Regions from separate parts of the Staphylococcus ureilyticus genome, predicted to be linked through region 4. Evidence: riboswitches for the same ligand, from Rfam matches in the RefSeq annotation. Region 4 holds a riboswitch; each other region holds the start of a gene.
What was found. A riboswitch is a leader RNA that binds a small molecule or an ion and turns the genes downstream of it on or off. The one in region 4 is predicted to bind S-adenosylmethionine.
Positions count from the first base shown of each region.

Region 1 (4,224 bases), 400 kb from region 4:
TTCAGGCATCCCTATCGTCATTACAATATATTCATTTGGGTTCAAAGTAACGTAAGAACCCTTCACTATATTTTCTTTCCCTTTACGAACATCAATAATTTCATAGCTTCCGTTTTGTACAGCGTCTATCTCTATTGATTTATTCGTTCGTTCAGTTGTCATAAACCATTGTTTAAGAAATCGTTGCTCAGTCCAAGCTTGATATACTAATTCAGGTTCAACTTTAAACAGTCTTTCCAACTGAATTTCTACGTTTTCATTTTCCACATTATATCTAGCCATGATTGTTCACCTACTTTCACTCTTATAACTATTCTAACTCATTATACTAGACTTCTAAACAATAATACTATGAAATTCAACTTTCCTTTATATCCCCTTTAAAAGTGATAACCTATTTATTCTATCGTTATTAATCAGTAAACGTCAAAATTTCCCCTTTTTTAATACTATCTTACTTCTTAAAAAAGAGGACAAACAGTCTATATCAAATAATATAAACTGTTGCCCTTTCTTTTAATCAACTTTTTTATTTTAATCTTGGTAATCTAAAGAAAATTGCAATTAGGCCACAAACACCTAGAATGATCGGATAAATTGAATACGGCATTAATGAAACTGGTGAGATAGACGCAACGCCTGCTGCTGCTATAACTTGCGGACTATAAGGTAATAAACCTTGGAAACAGCTCGCAAATATATCTAAAACACTTGCAGATTTCCTAGGATCAATCTCGTATTCATCTGCAATATCTTTAGCTAAGGGGCCTGCCATTAATATAGAAATTGTATTATTGGCAGTCGAAATATCCGCAGCACTCACAAGTCCCGCTATACCTAATTCTGCACCGCGTTTTGATTTAACCCTATTGCGTACAAAATTTAATAGCCAAGTGATACCACCATTATGTTGTATCAATGCTACAAGTCCGCCAATTAAAAGTGCAATAATCGCAATATCCTCCATACCAACAATTCCTTTTGAGATTGAACTAAGCAAGCCTGACCAGTTGAATGATCCATCAACCAGTCCAATAATCGCAGATAATACGGTACCACCAATCAACACTATAATTACATTTATACCTGCCAGTGCTAAAATCAGTACCAATAAGTATGGAATAACTTTAATAAAGTTATAGTCATATGATTTCGTAGTATCTATCTGAGCACCATGCGTTAAAAACCAAAGTACTATAACAGTAAATAGCGCACCTGGTAATACAATCTTTATGTTCACCTTAAACTTATCGCTCATTTTAGTTTTTTGAGTACGAACAGCGGCAATTGTAGTATCCGAAATCATTGATAAATTATCACCAAACATTGCGCCACCAACGACAGTAGCCATTGTTATCGCTGCAGATACATCCGTCGCCTGACTCAAACCAAAACCAACCGGCGCTATAGCTGCAACTGTACCGACTGAAGTACCCATTGAAAGTGATACAAACATACAAATGATAAATAAACCGACGATAATTAAGTTTTCTGGAATAAAGGATAGTCCTAAATTTACCGTCGACTTGACTCCCCCCATATCTGCTGTAGTTTGAGAAAATGCACCCGCAAGTAGAAATATTAACATCATCAAAATAATATTTGAATGTCCAGCGCCTTTAGTAAATACATCTACTTTTTTAGAAAATGTTTCTTTTTTATTTATCAACAAACCCACAATGGATGCGATAATAATTGCAACATTGAGTGGCATTATTGAAAAGTCACCAGTAATAACGCCCACACCTAAAAATATACCTACAAAAATGATTAATGGCACAAGCGCCCATGCGTTACCTTTTTTATTTTCCGTCATACAAAACCAACTTTCTTTATCATTACTTTTTTAGTCAATCATTCATTTTGCTTACCATAAAAAATAAAAAACTCTTTTCTCATAGAAGAAAAGAGTAAATCGATACATCTTTAATCTTATCTTCTAGCACACTTTATGCTACTGGAATTGGCACACGCATTACCATGTTGCCGAAGTTTCAATGGGCCAGTCCCTCCACTTCTCTAGATAAGCTATTTTATTTATTTTATAACAGTACACTATTCATGCCACTTCGTCAATTATATAATCATAATATGAAATGATATTTTACTTCAAAGGTTATTCCGTTGGCCGAACAATCGTAAATGTATCACCAATCGTGGCATAATCATTTCCAGCTAAACGGCACACGGCTTCTAGTGCCTGTGCATTAATCTTACTGTCTTCAAAATACACGTTTTCATTAATATGAAACATCACGACTTCTCCAATGATTAGATCTGACCCCTCATCAGTATCTCCTAATGATATAATCCGCTCTAATTTACATTCCATACGTATTTTCGCCTGTTCAATACCAGGTACAGTTATCAGTTCTGAGTCGACAAGGGTTAACGCTGTTCGTTCTAATTCATTTTCAGTACGATCCAATGGTGCAGCTGTACGGTTAATTTGCTCTACGTTTGTTTCATCAGTGATATGTACTACAAAATTTTCAGTCTCTTCAATATTAAGTGAAGTGTCTTTACGTTTACCTTCTGAGCGTCCTGTAGAAATCATAATCATCGGTGGTGCACTGTTCACCACGTTAAAAAAACTGAACGGTGCCGCATTTAACTTACCATTTTTATCTTGAGATGTCACAAAGGCTATTGGCCTAGGTATGACACTACCACTCAATAATTTATAGTTTTGTCTTTTAGACAATTCACTTGCTTTAAAATGTTTCACAAAAATTCACTTTCCTTTCATAAATAAAAAGTGGCTATGTCAAAATGTAAGTGCATAACTGTTCATTTAAGCACGAATCACTTTGAAATAGCCATCTATCAAATTAATCTAATTGTGTACCACCTGTAACCCCGTATACTTGGCCAGTAGTGTAACTTGATTCATCAGCTGCTAAATGAACATAAACGCCTGCTAATTCTACAGGTTGACCTGCTCTGCCAAGCACTTCTTTTTGTCCAAATGTTGGAATTTTGGATTGTGGTTGTCCACCTGATATTTGAAGTGGTGACCAAAATGGTCCTGGTGCAACACAGTTAACACGGATGCCTTTAGCTCCTAGTTCTTCAGACAAACTTTTAGTTAGCGATATGATTGCAGCTTTTGATGCTGCATAATCATGTAAAATTGGACTTGGGTTATAACCTTGTACCGATGACGTTGTCGTAATTGTAGCACCTGGTTCAAGATAATCAATCGCTTTTTGTACAGTCCAAAATATTGGATACACATTCGTTTCAAAGGTTTCAGTAAATGACGCTGTATCGAAGCCCTTTAGTGTATCTCTATATTGTTGATGTCCAGCTACGAGTGTAACATTGTCTAATCCACCTAACGCGTGATATGCACGTTCTACTAACTCATAATTGAATTGTTCATTGCGTAAATCACCCGGTATTAGCACAGCTTGTTGTCCTGCCGATGTAATAACTTCTTCTACTTCTTCAGCATCTTCTTGTTCTGATGGCAAGTAATTGATTGCAACATCAGCACCTTCTTTAGCATACGCAATAGCTGCTGCTCTACCAATAGCTGAATCTCCACCTGTTACTAACATCTTTAAACCTTTCAATCTACCATAACCGGTATAAGAAGTTTCTCCACAATCTGGTTTAGGGTTCAGATCTTTTTGTAAACCTGGAACGGGTTGCTCTTGTTTTGGAAAATCTGCATTTGAATATTTCTTTCTAGGATCTTGAGACGCCATGCTTAATCCTCCTCAAAAAATAATGGTTGTAATTATTTTTTACCCAAATTAAATCGCCCATAACACAAGATTATATTTTTAAGTTTCGTTCAATAATTTCTGTACAAATGTTACAAAGTAATCTGGTACTTTTTCTAAAATGCGTTCATCGGGATCATATTTGGGGTGATGTAAATCATAGTCACTATTAGATCCAATAAAAACAAATACACTTGGATACTTGTTGGCAAACCCAGAAAAATCTTCACCAATAGTTAATGGCTGTTCCATTATATTCACATTGTAACCTACTTGTTTAGCAACGTTAATTGCATCGTCTGTTAATTTTTCGTCATTGATTACTGCGCCTGGTAATCGTATATATTGTGTTTCAATTTCAACATCAAATACTTCTGCCAATCCACTCCCAATTTCTCTCAATCTCTTCTCAATGAATGTGCGAATACCTTCATCAAAACTTCTCACTGTACCTTGTACATAAGCTTGATCTGCAATAACATTCCATGTATTA
Region 1 is NZ_CP094825.1:1,964,688-1,968,911, forward strand. Features, by position in the region: gene MUA21_RS09860 (SRPBCC family protein) at 1-282, opposite strand, end outside; gene MUA21_RS09865 (Na+/H+ antiporter NhaC family protein) at 530-1,816, opposite strand; SAM riboswitch class I at 1,930-2,030, opposite strand; gene MUA21_RS09870 (flavin reductase family protein) at 2,117-2,728, opposite strand; gene MUA21_RS09875 (SDR family oxidoreductase) at 2,832-3,713, opposite strand; gene MUA21_RS09880 (amidohydrolase) at 3,792-4,224, opposite strand, start outside.
Region 1: it holds a riboswitch for S-adenosylmethionine, as region 4 does, so the genes downstream of both, MUA21_RS09865 (Na+/H+ antiporter NhaC family protein) here and metK (methionine adenosyltransferase) in region 4, are expected to answer to the same signal.

Region 2 (4,224 bases), 690 kb from region 4:
GTTGCTGGGCTCATACCTAATGCTATTTTAGGTGAGGTGTTTAAGCTTTTAGCGCCGAAACATGCCATTTTTGAATCTTTACTACAGGTTGTTTTAGGTATTCAATTTACAGTTCCACTATTGGTAGGTGCTTTGATTGCAATGCGCTTTAGTTTAACGCCTTTAGCGACCGCTGTAGTTGCTAGTTCAGCTTTTGTTGGCAGTGGTGTTGCGCAATTTAAAGATGGCGTATGGGTACTTGCTGGAGTAGGAGACTTAATTAATACAATGATTACAGCAGCAATTGCAGTATTTTTTATATTGGTAATTGGTGAACGTTTTGGTAGTCTCACATTGATTATTTTACCAACCATCGTTGGTGTAATTTCAGGTTTGATTGGTTTGACGTTATTACCATACATACAATTAATTACGACTGGTATCGGTAACTTAGTTAATACATTTACAGAATTACAACCTATCATCATGTCAATGCTTATTGCACTTGTCTTTAGTTTCATCATCATTTCACCAATTTCTACAGTGGCTACAGCATTAGCTATTGGTATTAGTGGTTTAGCAGCAGGTTCAGCCTCATTAGGTATCGTAGCATGTGAAGGAGTTCTCGTTGCAGGTACGATGAAAATAAATCGATCAGGTGTACCTATCACAATATTTTTAGGTGGTGTAAAAATGATGATTCCTAATATGGTTCGACATCCTATCATTTTATTACCTATCTTTACCAATGCGCTAATCACTGGTTTTTTTGGTGCATTGCTAGGTATTGCAGGTACCAAAGAATCTGCAGGTTTTGGTATCATTGGACTCGTTGGGCCAATCAGTGCATTTAGACATATGGAAGCGCCGTTACTACTTAATCTATTATATGTATTTATCGCTTTTTTTGTCGTTCCGTTTATGATAGGTTTCTTAATCCATATGTTCTATATGAAAGTTTTGAAATTATATAATAAGGAAGTATTTAAATTTTTAGCATAAAATAAGCAGATATATGCTTGATTAATGTAATATATTGAAAATACGTATAGTTAAAATGTAAGAGAAAAGATTAAAAAAGGCCTCAAATCAAAGGCCTTTTTTAATTTTGTACAAAAAAATTTGCAAGTTTGGCCCCAATATATAAAAAAGATATCGAAATATATTATTACAGTTATGTAACAAAACGGTTGTTTGTAATTTTTCAGACAATATAAAAAATGAAGTGATTCAAGTAAAAATACTTTTTTATGCCAGTATCCATAAATCGTATGAGCAATAATAATTATTTGAGAACGTTGTATAAAATGATTACAAAAGATTGCAATGTTACAAATCAGAATAATTTTTGTAAAGTTTTGTTATGTAAGTGTAATATGTTTGATAAAAATATGTGGTATATTAACTATGGTCAAAAAACAAAACATAAAATTTAAAGAATTTTAGCAAATACGACAAAAAAGTTATCGAAAATATATTTTATTAGAAATTAAATTTGGAGGATTTATTTTATTATGAAAAAATCAATTTTAGCTTCATCATTAGCAGTAGCATTAGGCGTAACAGGATATGCAGCAGCATCTGACAACAATCAAGCTCACGCTTCAGAACAAAACATCGACAAAGCACATTTAGCAGAATTAGCATTAAATGATTCAGCTGAATTAAATCAAAAACCATTACACGCTGGTGCGTATAACTATAATTTTGTACTAGATGGTAACGAGTTTACTTTTACATCAGACGGTAATACATGGTCATGGGAATACCATGCAGTTGGTGCACAAGCTTCAACATCTAACACTACACAAGATGTAAGTTCAGAAGTTAGTGTTAATACAAATGAAAAATCTGCAAGTGAAGTACGTTCACAACAATCATACACTGCTCCAGCAGCAGTAGAAGCACCAAAAGCTTCAGCAACTACAAATGTTAGAACAGCACAAACAAGTGCAAAATCTACATCAGTGACTACAAATACGTCAAGTATTGATGCAATTGCTAATCAAATGGCATCGCGTACTGGTGTGTCAGCTGCGCAATGGAAAGGTGTTATTCAACGCGAAAGCGGTGGTAATGCAAATGCTGTTAATGCTTCATCTGGAGCATACGGATTATTCCAACTATTAGGCCATGGCGAACATTCGGGTATGTCTGTTCAAGACCAAATTGATACAGCAGTTGGAGTTTATAAATCACAAGGTTCTGGCGCTTGGGTTGGTTGGTAAGATTCAATCAAAAATTAATGTGATAACTATATAGATAAAGAGTGACTCAAGCGAGTCACTCTTTTTTTATATTGACATGTTAGAATATTCTGATAAAATTAATATTAATTTAATTATAAAGTAACTTATCCAGAGAAGTGGAGGGACTTGACCCGTTGAAACTTCAGCAACAGACTTATCTATTATCATAAGTACTGTGCTACATTCAACAAGTAAAATACTTGATAGATAAGTGTCATGTGAGAGCTATATGTCACTTAAGGGGCATATAGTTTTTTATTTTAAGGAGGACTTTTAATGGGAATATCAGATCGATTATCACAAATTCCGGATAGTTACTTTGGCAAAACGATGGGGCGTAAAATAGAGCCTGGTCCTTTGCCATTGATTAATATGGCAGTAGGTATACCTGATGGTGCAACGCCTAAAGGTATTCTTGATTGTTACGCAGAAGCCATCTATAAACCAGAAAATCAAAAATATGTCGCTTTTCATGGGAAAGAAACATTTAAGCAAGCAATCGTGGATTTTTATAAAAGACAATATGAGGTTGAATTAGATAAGGATGAAGAAGTTTGTATCTTATATGGTACGAAAAACGGCTTAGTCGCTTTGCCTACATGCATCGTTAATCCAGGGGAAAATGTGCTGCTTCCTGATCCAGGTTATACAGATTATTTAGCAGGTGTATTATTGGCAGATGCTAAGCCACAACCACTTGTGTTAAAGCCACCTTATTATTTGCCACAATGGCATACGATAGATAAAGATGTCTTATTGAATACGCGCTTAGTTTATCTAACTTATCCAAATAATCCTACAGGTTCAGTTGCTACAAAAGATGTGTTTGATAAAGCAATTAAACAATTTCAAGGCACAAAAACTAAAATTGTTCATGATTTTGCCTACAGTGCATTTGGTTTTGATTATAAAAATCCAAGTATTTTACAATCAAAGGGTGCTAAAAACTTAGCAATAGAAGTTTTCTCTTTATCAAAAGGATATAATATGTCAGGTTTTAGAGTTGGTTTTGCTGTAGGAAACAAAGATATGATACAAGCATTGAAAAAATATCAAACACATACGCACGCTGGTATGTTTGGTGCACTGCAAGATGCGGCTACCTTTGCTTTAAATCACTATGATGATTTCCTCTTGAGTCAAAATGAAATATTTAAAGTTCGTAGAGATAAGTTCACTGCTAAATTGAATGCAGTGGGAATCCCTTTTGAACCGATGAATGGTGGCATATTTTTATGGTTGAAAACCCCTAAACATTATGATGGTGAAACATTTGAAACGTATTTATTAAAAGAAAAATCCATTTTGGTTGCACCAGGTGTTCCATTTGGTGAACATGGGCGGCACTATGTACGTATTTCATTAGCAGTGGATGATGATAGCTTAATGGAAGCCGCAGAACGCATTCAATCATTAAAACATTTATATGAAGCAGATTAGGAGTGAAACGATTAATGAAAAGCATTAAACTTTTTGGTGTCAGAGAAGAAGATATCCCTTTTATTAATGAATGGTCAGAAAAAAATCAGGTTTTAGTAGATTTAGATAGTGACATTTTATCTTTGGAAACGGTAGATCGTGTCAAAGGTTTTGATGGGGTGTCATTGTCACAACAAATTGAATTAGATGAAACAGTATATAAAAAATTACATGATTATGGCATTAAGCAAATTGCTCAGAGAAGTGCTGGATTTGATAGTTACAATCTTGAGTTAGCTAAGCAATATGAACTAGTTATAACCAACGTACCTTCATATTCTCCAAATTCAATCGCTGAATATACCGTATCCCAAGCATTAAATTTAATTAGAAATTTTAATGATATACAAAATAAAACTGCAACATATGATTTTAGATGGCAACCAAGTATTTTGTCACGTTCTATAAAAGATTTAAAAGTTGCAGTTATTGGTACAGGTCGTATTGGTTCCATTGTTGGTAAAATTTTTGCAGAAGGCTTTGGTTCAGAAGTAATAGCATATGATATTGAACCTCA
Region 2 is NZ_CP094825.1:2,259,471-2,263,694, reverse strand. Features, by position in the region: gene MUA21_RS11195 (PTS sugar transporter subunit IIC) at 1-981, shown strand, start outside; gene MUA21_RS11190 (transglycosylase family protein) at 1,494-2,207, shown strand; SAM riboswitch class I at 2,330-2,442, shown strand; gene MUA21_RS11185 (aminotransferase class I/II-fold pyridoxal phosphate-dependent enzyme) at 2,505-3,668, shown strand; gene MUA21_RS11180 (D-lactate dehydrogenase) at 3,683-4,224, shown strand, end outside.
Region 2: it holds a riboswitch for S-adenosylmethionine, as region 4 does, so the genes downstream of both, MUA21_RS11185 (aminotransferase class I/II-fold pyridoxal phosphate-dependent enzyme) here and metK (methionine adenosyltransferase) in region 4, are expected to answer to the same signal.

Region 3 (4,224 bases), 740 kb from region 4:
CTGGATTAACAACATCTAAAAAGGGTGAGGAGAAACTAGTTAATGCAGGTATTCAAGCATATATCGGTAATATTTTAGAATACGAAACGATAGAACGCAGTATTGGTGATTTCAAACCAGACATTATCATGAATGAAATTACTGATTTAAAGCAAGTTGATATGTCAGCTAACACAAAAGTTAGAATTGAAGGTACAAAAAATCTTGTTGATGCAGCAATTCAGCACGGCGTGGAACATATCCAATCACAAAGCATTGCTTTCGCATATGAAGGCGGTAATGGGTTGGCAACTGAGGATACGCCTTTAGATTACGAATCTAGTGGAGATCGTAAAATTACAGTAGATGGCGTTGATGGATTAGAAAAAGAAACAGCTCGAATAAAAAATTATGTCATTTTGCGTTATGGTTTATTATATGGTCCAGGTACTTGGTATGGTAAAGACGGCATGATTTATAATCAATTTATGAATAATGAAATTTCAATCACAGATTGTGTTCAATCATTTATTCATATAGATGATGCAATTGAAACAGCAATTCAGGCTTTAAACTTTGATTCGGGTATATATAATGTAGCAGATGATGATCCTGTAAGTGGCAATGTTTGGGATGACTGGTATGCAAACTTATTAAACGTCACACCTCATATTAATATAAAAGCTGCCGCACCCTATGAACGTGGTGTAAGTAATGAAAAGTTTAAAAGGCAAGGTGGTAAATTAACTTATAAAACATGGAAAGTTGGAATGAATCCTATAAACTAGATTTAGAAATTTATTAGAAAGTGGCATAAACATTGCTGCGAGATATTATTAATGTATGTTTTTTATGTAAAAAAGCCTTAAAAGTATTATCGTTAAGGCTTTCTTAGATTTTTAATTAATTACATAATATTCAATAAAGCATAGTATTATGGTGTATATTAGTGGAGATAAAAATGTCTTTGAAATCAAAATATTAATGTTATTTACTATTTATACATCTGAATGATAAAGCGAAACCGCCTATATTACCAATGATGGACAATATGCCGTTATTGAGGATAGCTTTACATTGTGCATTATTTACGATTGTCAACACAGCACATCTAAAAGAACCCGAAGCTTACTCTAGTAAGTTTCGGGTTCAGTGTTTCAATGGTACTACTTATTAAAATCTATAACAATCATACCAAATGAACCTTTCATCATTAATAACTAATATTAAAAAACGAGTAAACTGATAATACAATTATAAAGATACATTATTCTTTAAGATTGGCTAAAGTTTTTGCAATATCTTCAGAGGCAAATAAGCCACGCAGTTTTGACCATTCATCTCTATTTACGAAATGAACATTATTATTTTTTACAGCATCAAGTTGGTCCCATTGATTACTGTTTTGTAATTTGTTTAAATCTTCATCATTATTTTCATCAATCATTATAATTAATCTTTCTGGATTAACCTCAGCAAGCTGTTCATATGACATTTCTAAATAATTTGATTCTCTGTATGCAGGTAGTTTATCCGCAATGTTTTCAGTAAGTGCATTATTGAAACCTAATTTACTTAGAAGTTCACCTACATACGTTTTGTTAGAATGTGCAGTTATACCTTGTTCAGAAACTACAGCCGCCAATGTTTCTTTGTTTTTATCTATATCAATTTGCTTGTTGAAATCATTGATTAATTCATTGTGTTTGTCTAAGCGTTCTTTAGCCTCTTTAGATTTATTAACTGCTGTACCAATACGTTGGAATATTTCTAACGTTTCTTGATAGCCAGCATCAAAACTTCTAAATAAAATAGTAGGTGCAATCTCACTTAATTCATTATATATATCTTGATGACGATTAACATCTCCAATGATAAGTTGCGGAGAGGCAGAACGAATTGATTCAAAATCTGGATCAATACGAGTGCCAACAGATCTATATTTACCAACTGCTTCTTTAATTGGTGATATTAAATTTGCGCTATCATTATCATCAGCAATGCCTTTAACATCTATATTTAAAGCAACGAATGCATCAACAAAAGAAAATTCTAAAGCTACTGCTGAATGAATATCTTCTGGTAAATCAGTCGTTCCTAAATCATGTTTAAATTCAAAAGTCATTGTATTACCTCCTAATAGATAGTACAGTATTAATATTCCACTTAACTGTTATACAAAACGTAATAGAAATCTATATTTTCAAATGCCAACAATGATTATAAACGAATGTTTTATATTTTAGAAAACCCACACAATATTGGTGGATTCATATACGGACAGCATCATGTTTATTTGAAAATAGAAGTAAAACCATTATGTAAACTTACAAATTAAATAATTAAGATGTGAGTGCATTGCCGGTTCATAGTGTAAATATATTCGTTTCACATGGAACAATTTTATTAACATTAGATTAATCAATAATTAATTAGAATTTTTTAAAATTGATTGACTATACATGAGTGGAATGCTAGGATTAATACGACTCAAATACATAGAATTGACTCTTATTTAGAGAGGTGGAGGGATGTGCCCGATGAAACCCGGCAACCATCGTTAAACGAAATGGTGCTAATTCACAGAAAGTAATCTTGATTACTTTCAAAGATAAGAGAAGGTGGATACTTTCTCTTTATTACAATAAGAGAAAGTATTTTTTTACATAATGAGTGAATTTTATTTTCAGACAAGGTTAAGGAGAGATGTTATGAAAAAGTTGATTAGTTTAACAATTTTAGTATGTTTTGCTGCAATACTCGTAGCTTGTGGTTCGTCCAAAGATAAAGAAAATAAAAAAATCACGATTGCTACATCACCAGCACCTCATGGCGAAGTTCTAAAACATGCGAAAGATGAAATGGAGAAAAAGGGGTATGATTTAGAAATTAAAGTTGTTAATGACTACAAAGTACCTAATAAACTTTTAGACAAAGGTGATGTTGATGCAAACTTCTTTCAACATGTACCTTATTTAAAGGCTGAAAGAGATGACCATAATTATAATATTGAGGAAGTAGGAAAAGTATTTACGACACCAATGGGCGTATACAGTAAAAAATATAAAGACATCAAAGACATTCCTAAAGGCTCTACAATCTACGTTTCCAATAATCCAGCTGAAGAAGGGCGTTTCTTATCATTTTTCGTAGATAAAGGATTAATAAAAATTAAAAAAGGTATCAAAATTGAAGATGCCAAATTTGAAGATATCGTGGAAAATAAAAAGAATCTCAAATTTAACAATAAGCAGGGTGCAGAATTTTTACCTAAAACATATAAAAGTAAAGAAGGCGCAGCTGTCATCATGAATTCTAATTATGCGATAGATAATGGTTTGACGCCACACAAAGATGCTATTGCAATAGAAGGTAAATCATCACCATTTGCTAACATTATTGCAGTTCAAAAAGGCCATAAAGATGATGAAAAGTATCAAACTCTATTAAAAGTTTTACAATCTGAAGATATGAAAAAGTTCATAAAAAAAGAATATAATGAAGATGTTATACCGTATGAAAAATAAAAACATTAATTTATGATATAGGTTTTAACAAACAGAGGAGGTATGGTTACACATGTCTAAGTTAGGAATTGTCGGACTTGGTAGAGTGGGCAGCCAAGTATTGACAGACGTTCAATATTTGAATTTATTTTCAGAAATTGTATTAATTGATAGCAAAGAAGAAATTGCAAGCGGTGAGGCGCTTGATCATAATCATTCGCAAGGATTGTTTAATACAAGTCATGTGCGAATTAAAGCTGGCGCATATCAAGATTTAGCTGATGCAGATTTTATAGTAATTGCCGCAAGTATACAAACGGATAAAAACGATGGTGATCGTACACTATTGGCACAAGATAATCATGATATTATAAAATATGTTATGAAACAAATTGCTGAAGTAACACAAGAAGCTATTATTATTTTAATTTCTAACCCAGTGGATTCGATGGTATATTTTGCTAATCAAGTCAATTATCCAACTCATAAAATCATTGGAACGGGTACAGCATTGGAAAGCTCTAGGTTCAAAACCATTATCGCTCAGCATTACCAAATTGATCCTAAAAATGTTGAAGCTTTTGTTATTGGTGAACATGGTCAGTATGCAGTGCCTGTATGGAGCAAAGTGCCCATTCATGGTATGGAACTATCAGAGTATGAAGCTTTAAGTCAATCACCAGTAATTGATAAAGCACATATTACATCAATTATCAATGAAGTATCAATGGATGTTTTT
Region 3 is NZ_CP094825.1:2,306,170-2,310,393, reverse strand. Features, by position in the region: gene MUA21_RS11440 (NAD-dependent epimerase/dehydratase family protein) at 1-767, shown strand, start outside; gene MUA21_RS11435 (ABC transporter substrate-binding protein) at 1,247-2,104, opposite strand; SAM riboswitch class I at 2,488-2,597, shown strand; gene MUA21_RS11430 (MetQ/NlpA family ABC transporter substrate-binding protein) at 2,691-3,506, shown strand; gene MUA21_RS11425 (lactate/malate family dehydrogenase) at 3,559-4,224, shown strand, end outside.
Region 3: it holds a riboswitch for S-adenosylmethionine, as region 4 does, so the genes downstream of both, MUA21_RS11430 (MetQ/NlpA family ABC transporter substrate-binding protein) here and metK (methionine adenosyltransferase) in region 4, are expected to answer to the same signal.

Region 4 (4,224 bases):
CTTTTAACAAATAGCTATAGTCATAACCTTCTAAAAAATTCGATTCTTTTCCTAAACCAAAAACAGATTTCTTAAGTTATTTTAATCCCATTGTTAAATGATATATACATATATTGGTATTATATAGAATTAGAATAACATTAATAAATAGCAATTTAGATACATATATTTTGATAGGCAAATCAAACCAGATAATTTATATTAAAGTTTGCTCGTAGAAAAGTAAGTTCACACTTATAAAATACAAGTAAAAAAGCCCATAAATAAATTTTCGAAAAAATTCATTTATGAGCTATTATAACAAGATTTATATTCTTGATACTTAATTAGTTAAATGTTTCAATTTCATCCATCACACGTTGTAAATCTTCAACATTGTACTGGATACGACCATGAAAAACAAACTTATTAAAGTATTCATCAAGTTGTTCTGGTCCAACTAGCACTTTAGAATTAGTACTTTGTGCATAATTTGAAATTGTCACAGCACCTTCATCTTTAGGATTAAAATAAAGAATTGATGTCGGTGTGAATTTCAAGTTTAATTCTGTTTGTAATTCACCAGCTAGTTTTTCAATTTCATTTAAATAATTCGTATAATTTACAAATGATAAAGAATCTTTGTCATCATTTTGGTCCATAACTAAGGTTTGTGCCGTTTGTTTGTCAAGGTTTAACGTTTCAAACACTTGCTCCATCATCGGTTGTTCTTTGAATTGGTTATCATTAATGCCATTAAATACATGACCTTTTAACAACTGTGAATCTATGAGATAGAGTCCAGTACGTGTGAGTACTAAATGACTTATACGGCGTATATCACTAAAGTTATTTTTCGGTAAGAAAATATTTGCCATGATATGCATATCTTCTGGACGAATACGTTTTTCATTAACTAAGCGTTCACGAATACCAATTAATCTCATATCCGTTACATACTCACTTTTATTTTTAGAGAAAAGTTTTAATGCATCTATTTCTTGCTCTTTTGCATTTACTGTAGCTTCATAGTCCTCTTTTTGTTTAGTAACTTGCTTTTTATTTTCAATTCTTTCTTTTTCTAACTCTTCATCATGTTCATCGCTAAGTTTTTGTTCTCTTGTTTTGTATTGCTCCTCAATGGTCTGCTGTGCTTTTTTCTTACTTTTCAAAGCAACTAAAAATAAGATCAAACAAATAACTGCTACGACAATTGCCACGATTAGTCCAATTTCCATCGGGCCAAATGAATTCATAACAACAACGCTCCTTTATGTGTTCAGTAACTTAATTATAATAGATATGAGTTCATCATTCGATAGTAAAGTTTAAAAAAATTAATTACGTCATGCTTATATTTCTACGCTATCTTTTAATAAATTTACTTTATCTAATTTTTCCCAAGGTAACAGTATATCTGTTCTTCCAAAGTGTCCATATGCTGCCGTTTGTTTATATATTGGATGTTTTAAATCTAACATTTTAATAATGCCTGCTGGTCTTAAATCAAAGTGAGTTCTAACTGCTTCTACTAGTTCTGTTTCACATACTTTTCCTGTTCCAAAAGTATCTATTGCAATCGATACTGGTTCAGCCACTCCAATGGCATATGCGAGTTGAACTTCACATTTATCCGCTAAATCAGCTGCTACAATATTTTTGGCTACATAACGCGCAGCATAAGTAGCTGAACGATCTACTTTTGTAGGATCTTTACCGCTAAAGCAACCTCCTCCATGACGTGCATAACCACCGTATGTATCTACGATAATTTTACGGCCTGTTAAACCAACATCACCCTGAGGCCCGCCAATTACAAATCGTCCAGTTGGATTAATATAGAATCTTGTATTATCGTCAATTAATCCTTCCGGTACTGTTGGGTATATGACATGTTCTTTGATGTCAGCTTGAATTTGTTCTAAAGTAATGTCTTCCATATGTTGAGCTGAAACGACAATTGTATCTATACGATGTGGTTTATCTAGTTCATCATATTCCACCGTTACTTGAACTTTTCCATCTGGGCGCAAGTATTTTAAAATACTATCTTTTCGCACATCTGATAATCGTTTAGCTAATTGATGAGATAAAAATATTGGTAACGGCATATAAGTATCCGTTTCGTTTGTCGCATAACCAAACATTAAACCTTGGTCACCTGCACCAGTTGCTTCAATTTCTTCTTCTGATAAATTATCACGATATTCTAATGCATTATCGACGCCTTGTGCGATATCAGGCGATTGCTCGTCAATAGCTGTTAATATTGCCATCGTTTGACTATCGTAACCATATTTAGCACGTGTATACCCGATGTTTTTAATTGTTTCTCTTACAACTTTAGGGATATCTACATATGTAGCTGTAGAAATTTCTCCTGAAATTAATGCCATACCCGTAGTCACGGTAGTTTCACAAGCAACCCGCGCATGAGGATCATCTTTCAATATTTCGTCTAAAATTGCATCAGACACTTGGTCAGCGATTTTATCTGGGTGCCCTTCTGTAACCGATTCTGAAGTAAATAATCTTCTATTATAAGTCATAAATTAACTTGCTCCTTTGTCTTTGATTACGAAAATTCTCTTTTATTGAGCTCATTAAAAAAAGCCTTCTTCACTATATGAATAGAGAGAAGGCCCTTATACGTCCATTCGCTCTTATCGTTCAGACGCTATTTGTCCGCAAACGGTTTGGCACCTTTCTTCGTTGTAAGAAGAGGTTGCTGGGCTTCATTGGGTCCATGTCCCTCCGCCACTCAGGATAAGAGAATCCGTTAATCACTATAGTACCGAAACTAAGTACTAATGTCAATTTGATATTTATTTAAATTACTTTAAAAATGGTGTGGACTAATCAATCATATGTGTTATACTCTGTAATTGTAAAGGCTTACATTAATTTAATAGCGTTGGAGGGATATAGTATGGCGGTAGATACATACACTTACACAAAAAAAGTTCAAAACATTTTGGACAAGAAGTCTTCATTATTTCAACAATCTACAACACAGTTGTATAAGAAAATTCTTAATAATAATGAAGGAGAACTAACCGAACTAGGTGCAATTAACGCTAAAACGGGTAAATACACTGGTCGTTCACCGAAAGATAAGTTTATTGTTAATGAACCATCATACAGAGATGATATTGATTGGGGAAATATCAATCAACCTATTGAAGAAGACACATTTTTAAAATTATATGATAAAGTATTAAATTATTTAAATGAAAAAGATGAATTATATGTATTTAAAGGCTATGCAGGTAGCGATAAAGATTCACAACTCAAACTAACGGTTGTCAACGAATTGGCTTGGCATAATCTCTTCGCACAAAATATGTTTATTCGTCCTGAAACAAAAGAAGAAGCAGAAGAAATTAAATCTGACTTTACGATTGTATCAGCACCCTATTTTAAAGCTGATCCAAATATAGATGGTACAAATTCAGAAACATTTATTATTACTTCATTTAAACATAAGGTCATTTTAATCGGCGGTACTGAATACGCTGGTGAGATGAAAAAAGGTATTTTCTCCGTAATGAACTACTTACTGCCTAAAGATAATATAATGAGTATGCACTGCTCCGCAAACGTTGGTGAAAAAGGTGATGTAGCTCTATTTTTTGGACTTTCTGGTACAGGAAAAACAACACTTTCAGCAGATTCAACTCGAAAATTAATCGGTGATGATGAACACGGTTGGAATGAAAATGGTATCTTTAATATCGAAGGTGGATGTTACGCAAAAGCAATCAACCTTTCTTACAAAAAAGAACCTCAAATATATGAAGCAATTAAATACGGTACAATTTTAGAAAATGTTGTTGTAGATGAAGAAGGCGATGTCGACTTTGATGACAACTATTACACTGAAAATACAAGAGCCGCTTATCCAATCAACCATATAGAAAATATCGTTACACCTTCCAAAGCAGCACATCCAAATACGATTATTTTCCTTACTGCTGATGCTTTTGGCGTTTTACCTCCTATCTCAAAACTTAGCAAAGATCAAGCGATGTATCACTTTTTAAGTGGATTCACAGCTAAACTTGCAGGAACAGAAAGAGGTATTACTGAACCAGAGCCATCTTTCTCAACATGTTTCGGCTCACCTTTCTTACCTTTACATGCTAAAGTTTATGCAGATTTACTAGGCGACTTAATTGATAAACATGATGTGGATGTTTATTTAGTGAATACCGGTTGGACTGGTGGTAAATATGGTACAGGACG
Region 4 is NZ_CP094825.1:1,569,417-1,573,640, forward strand. Features, by position in the region: gene MUA21_RS07665 (nuclease-related domain-containing protein) at 327-1,235, opposite strand; gene metK (methionine adenosyltransferase) at 1,332-2,528, opposite strand; SAM riboswitch class I at 2,640-2,752, opposite strand; gene pckA (phosphoenolpyruvate carboxykinase (ATP)) at 2,909-4,224, shown strand, end outside.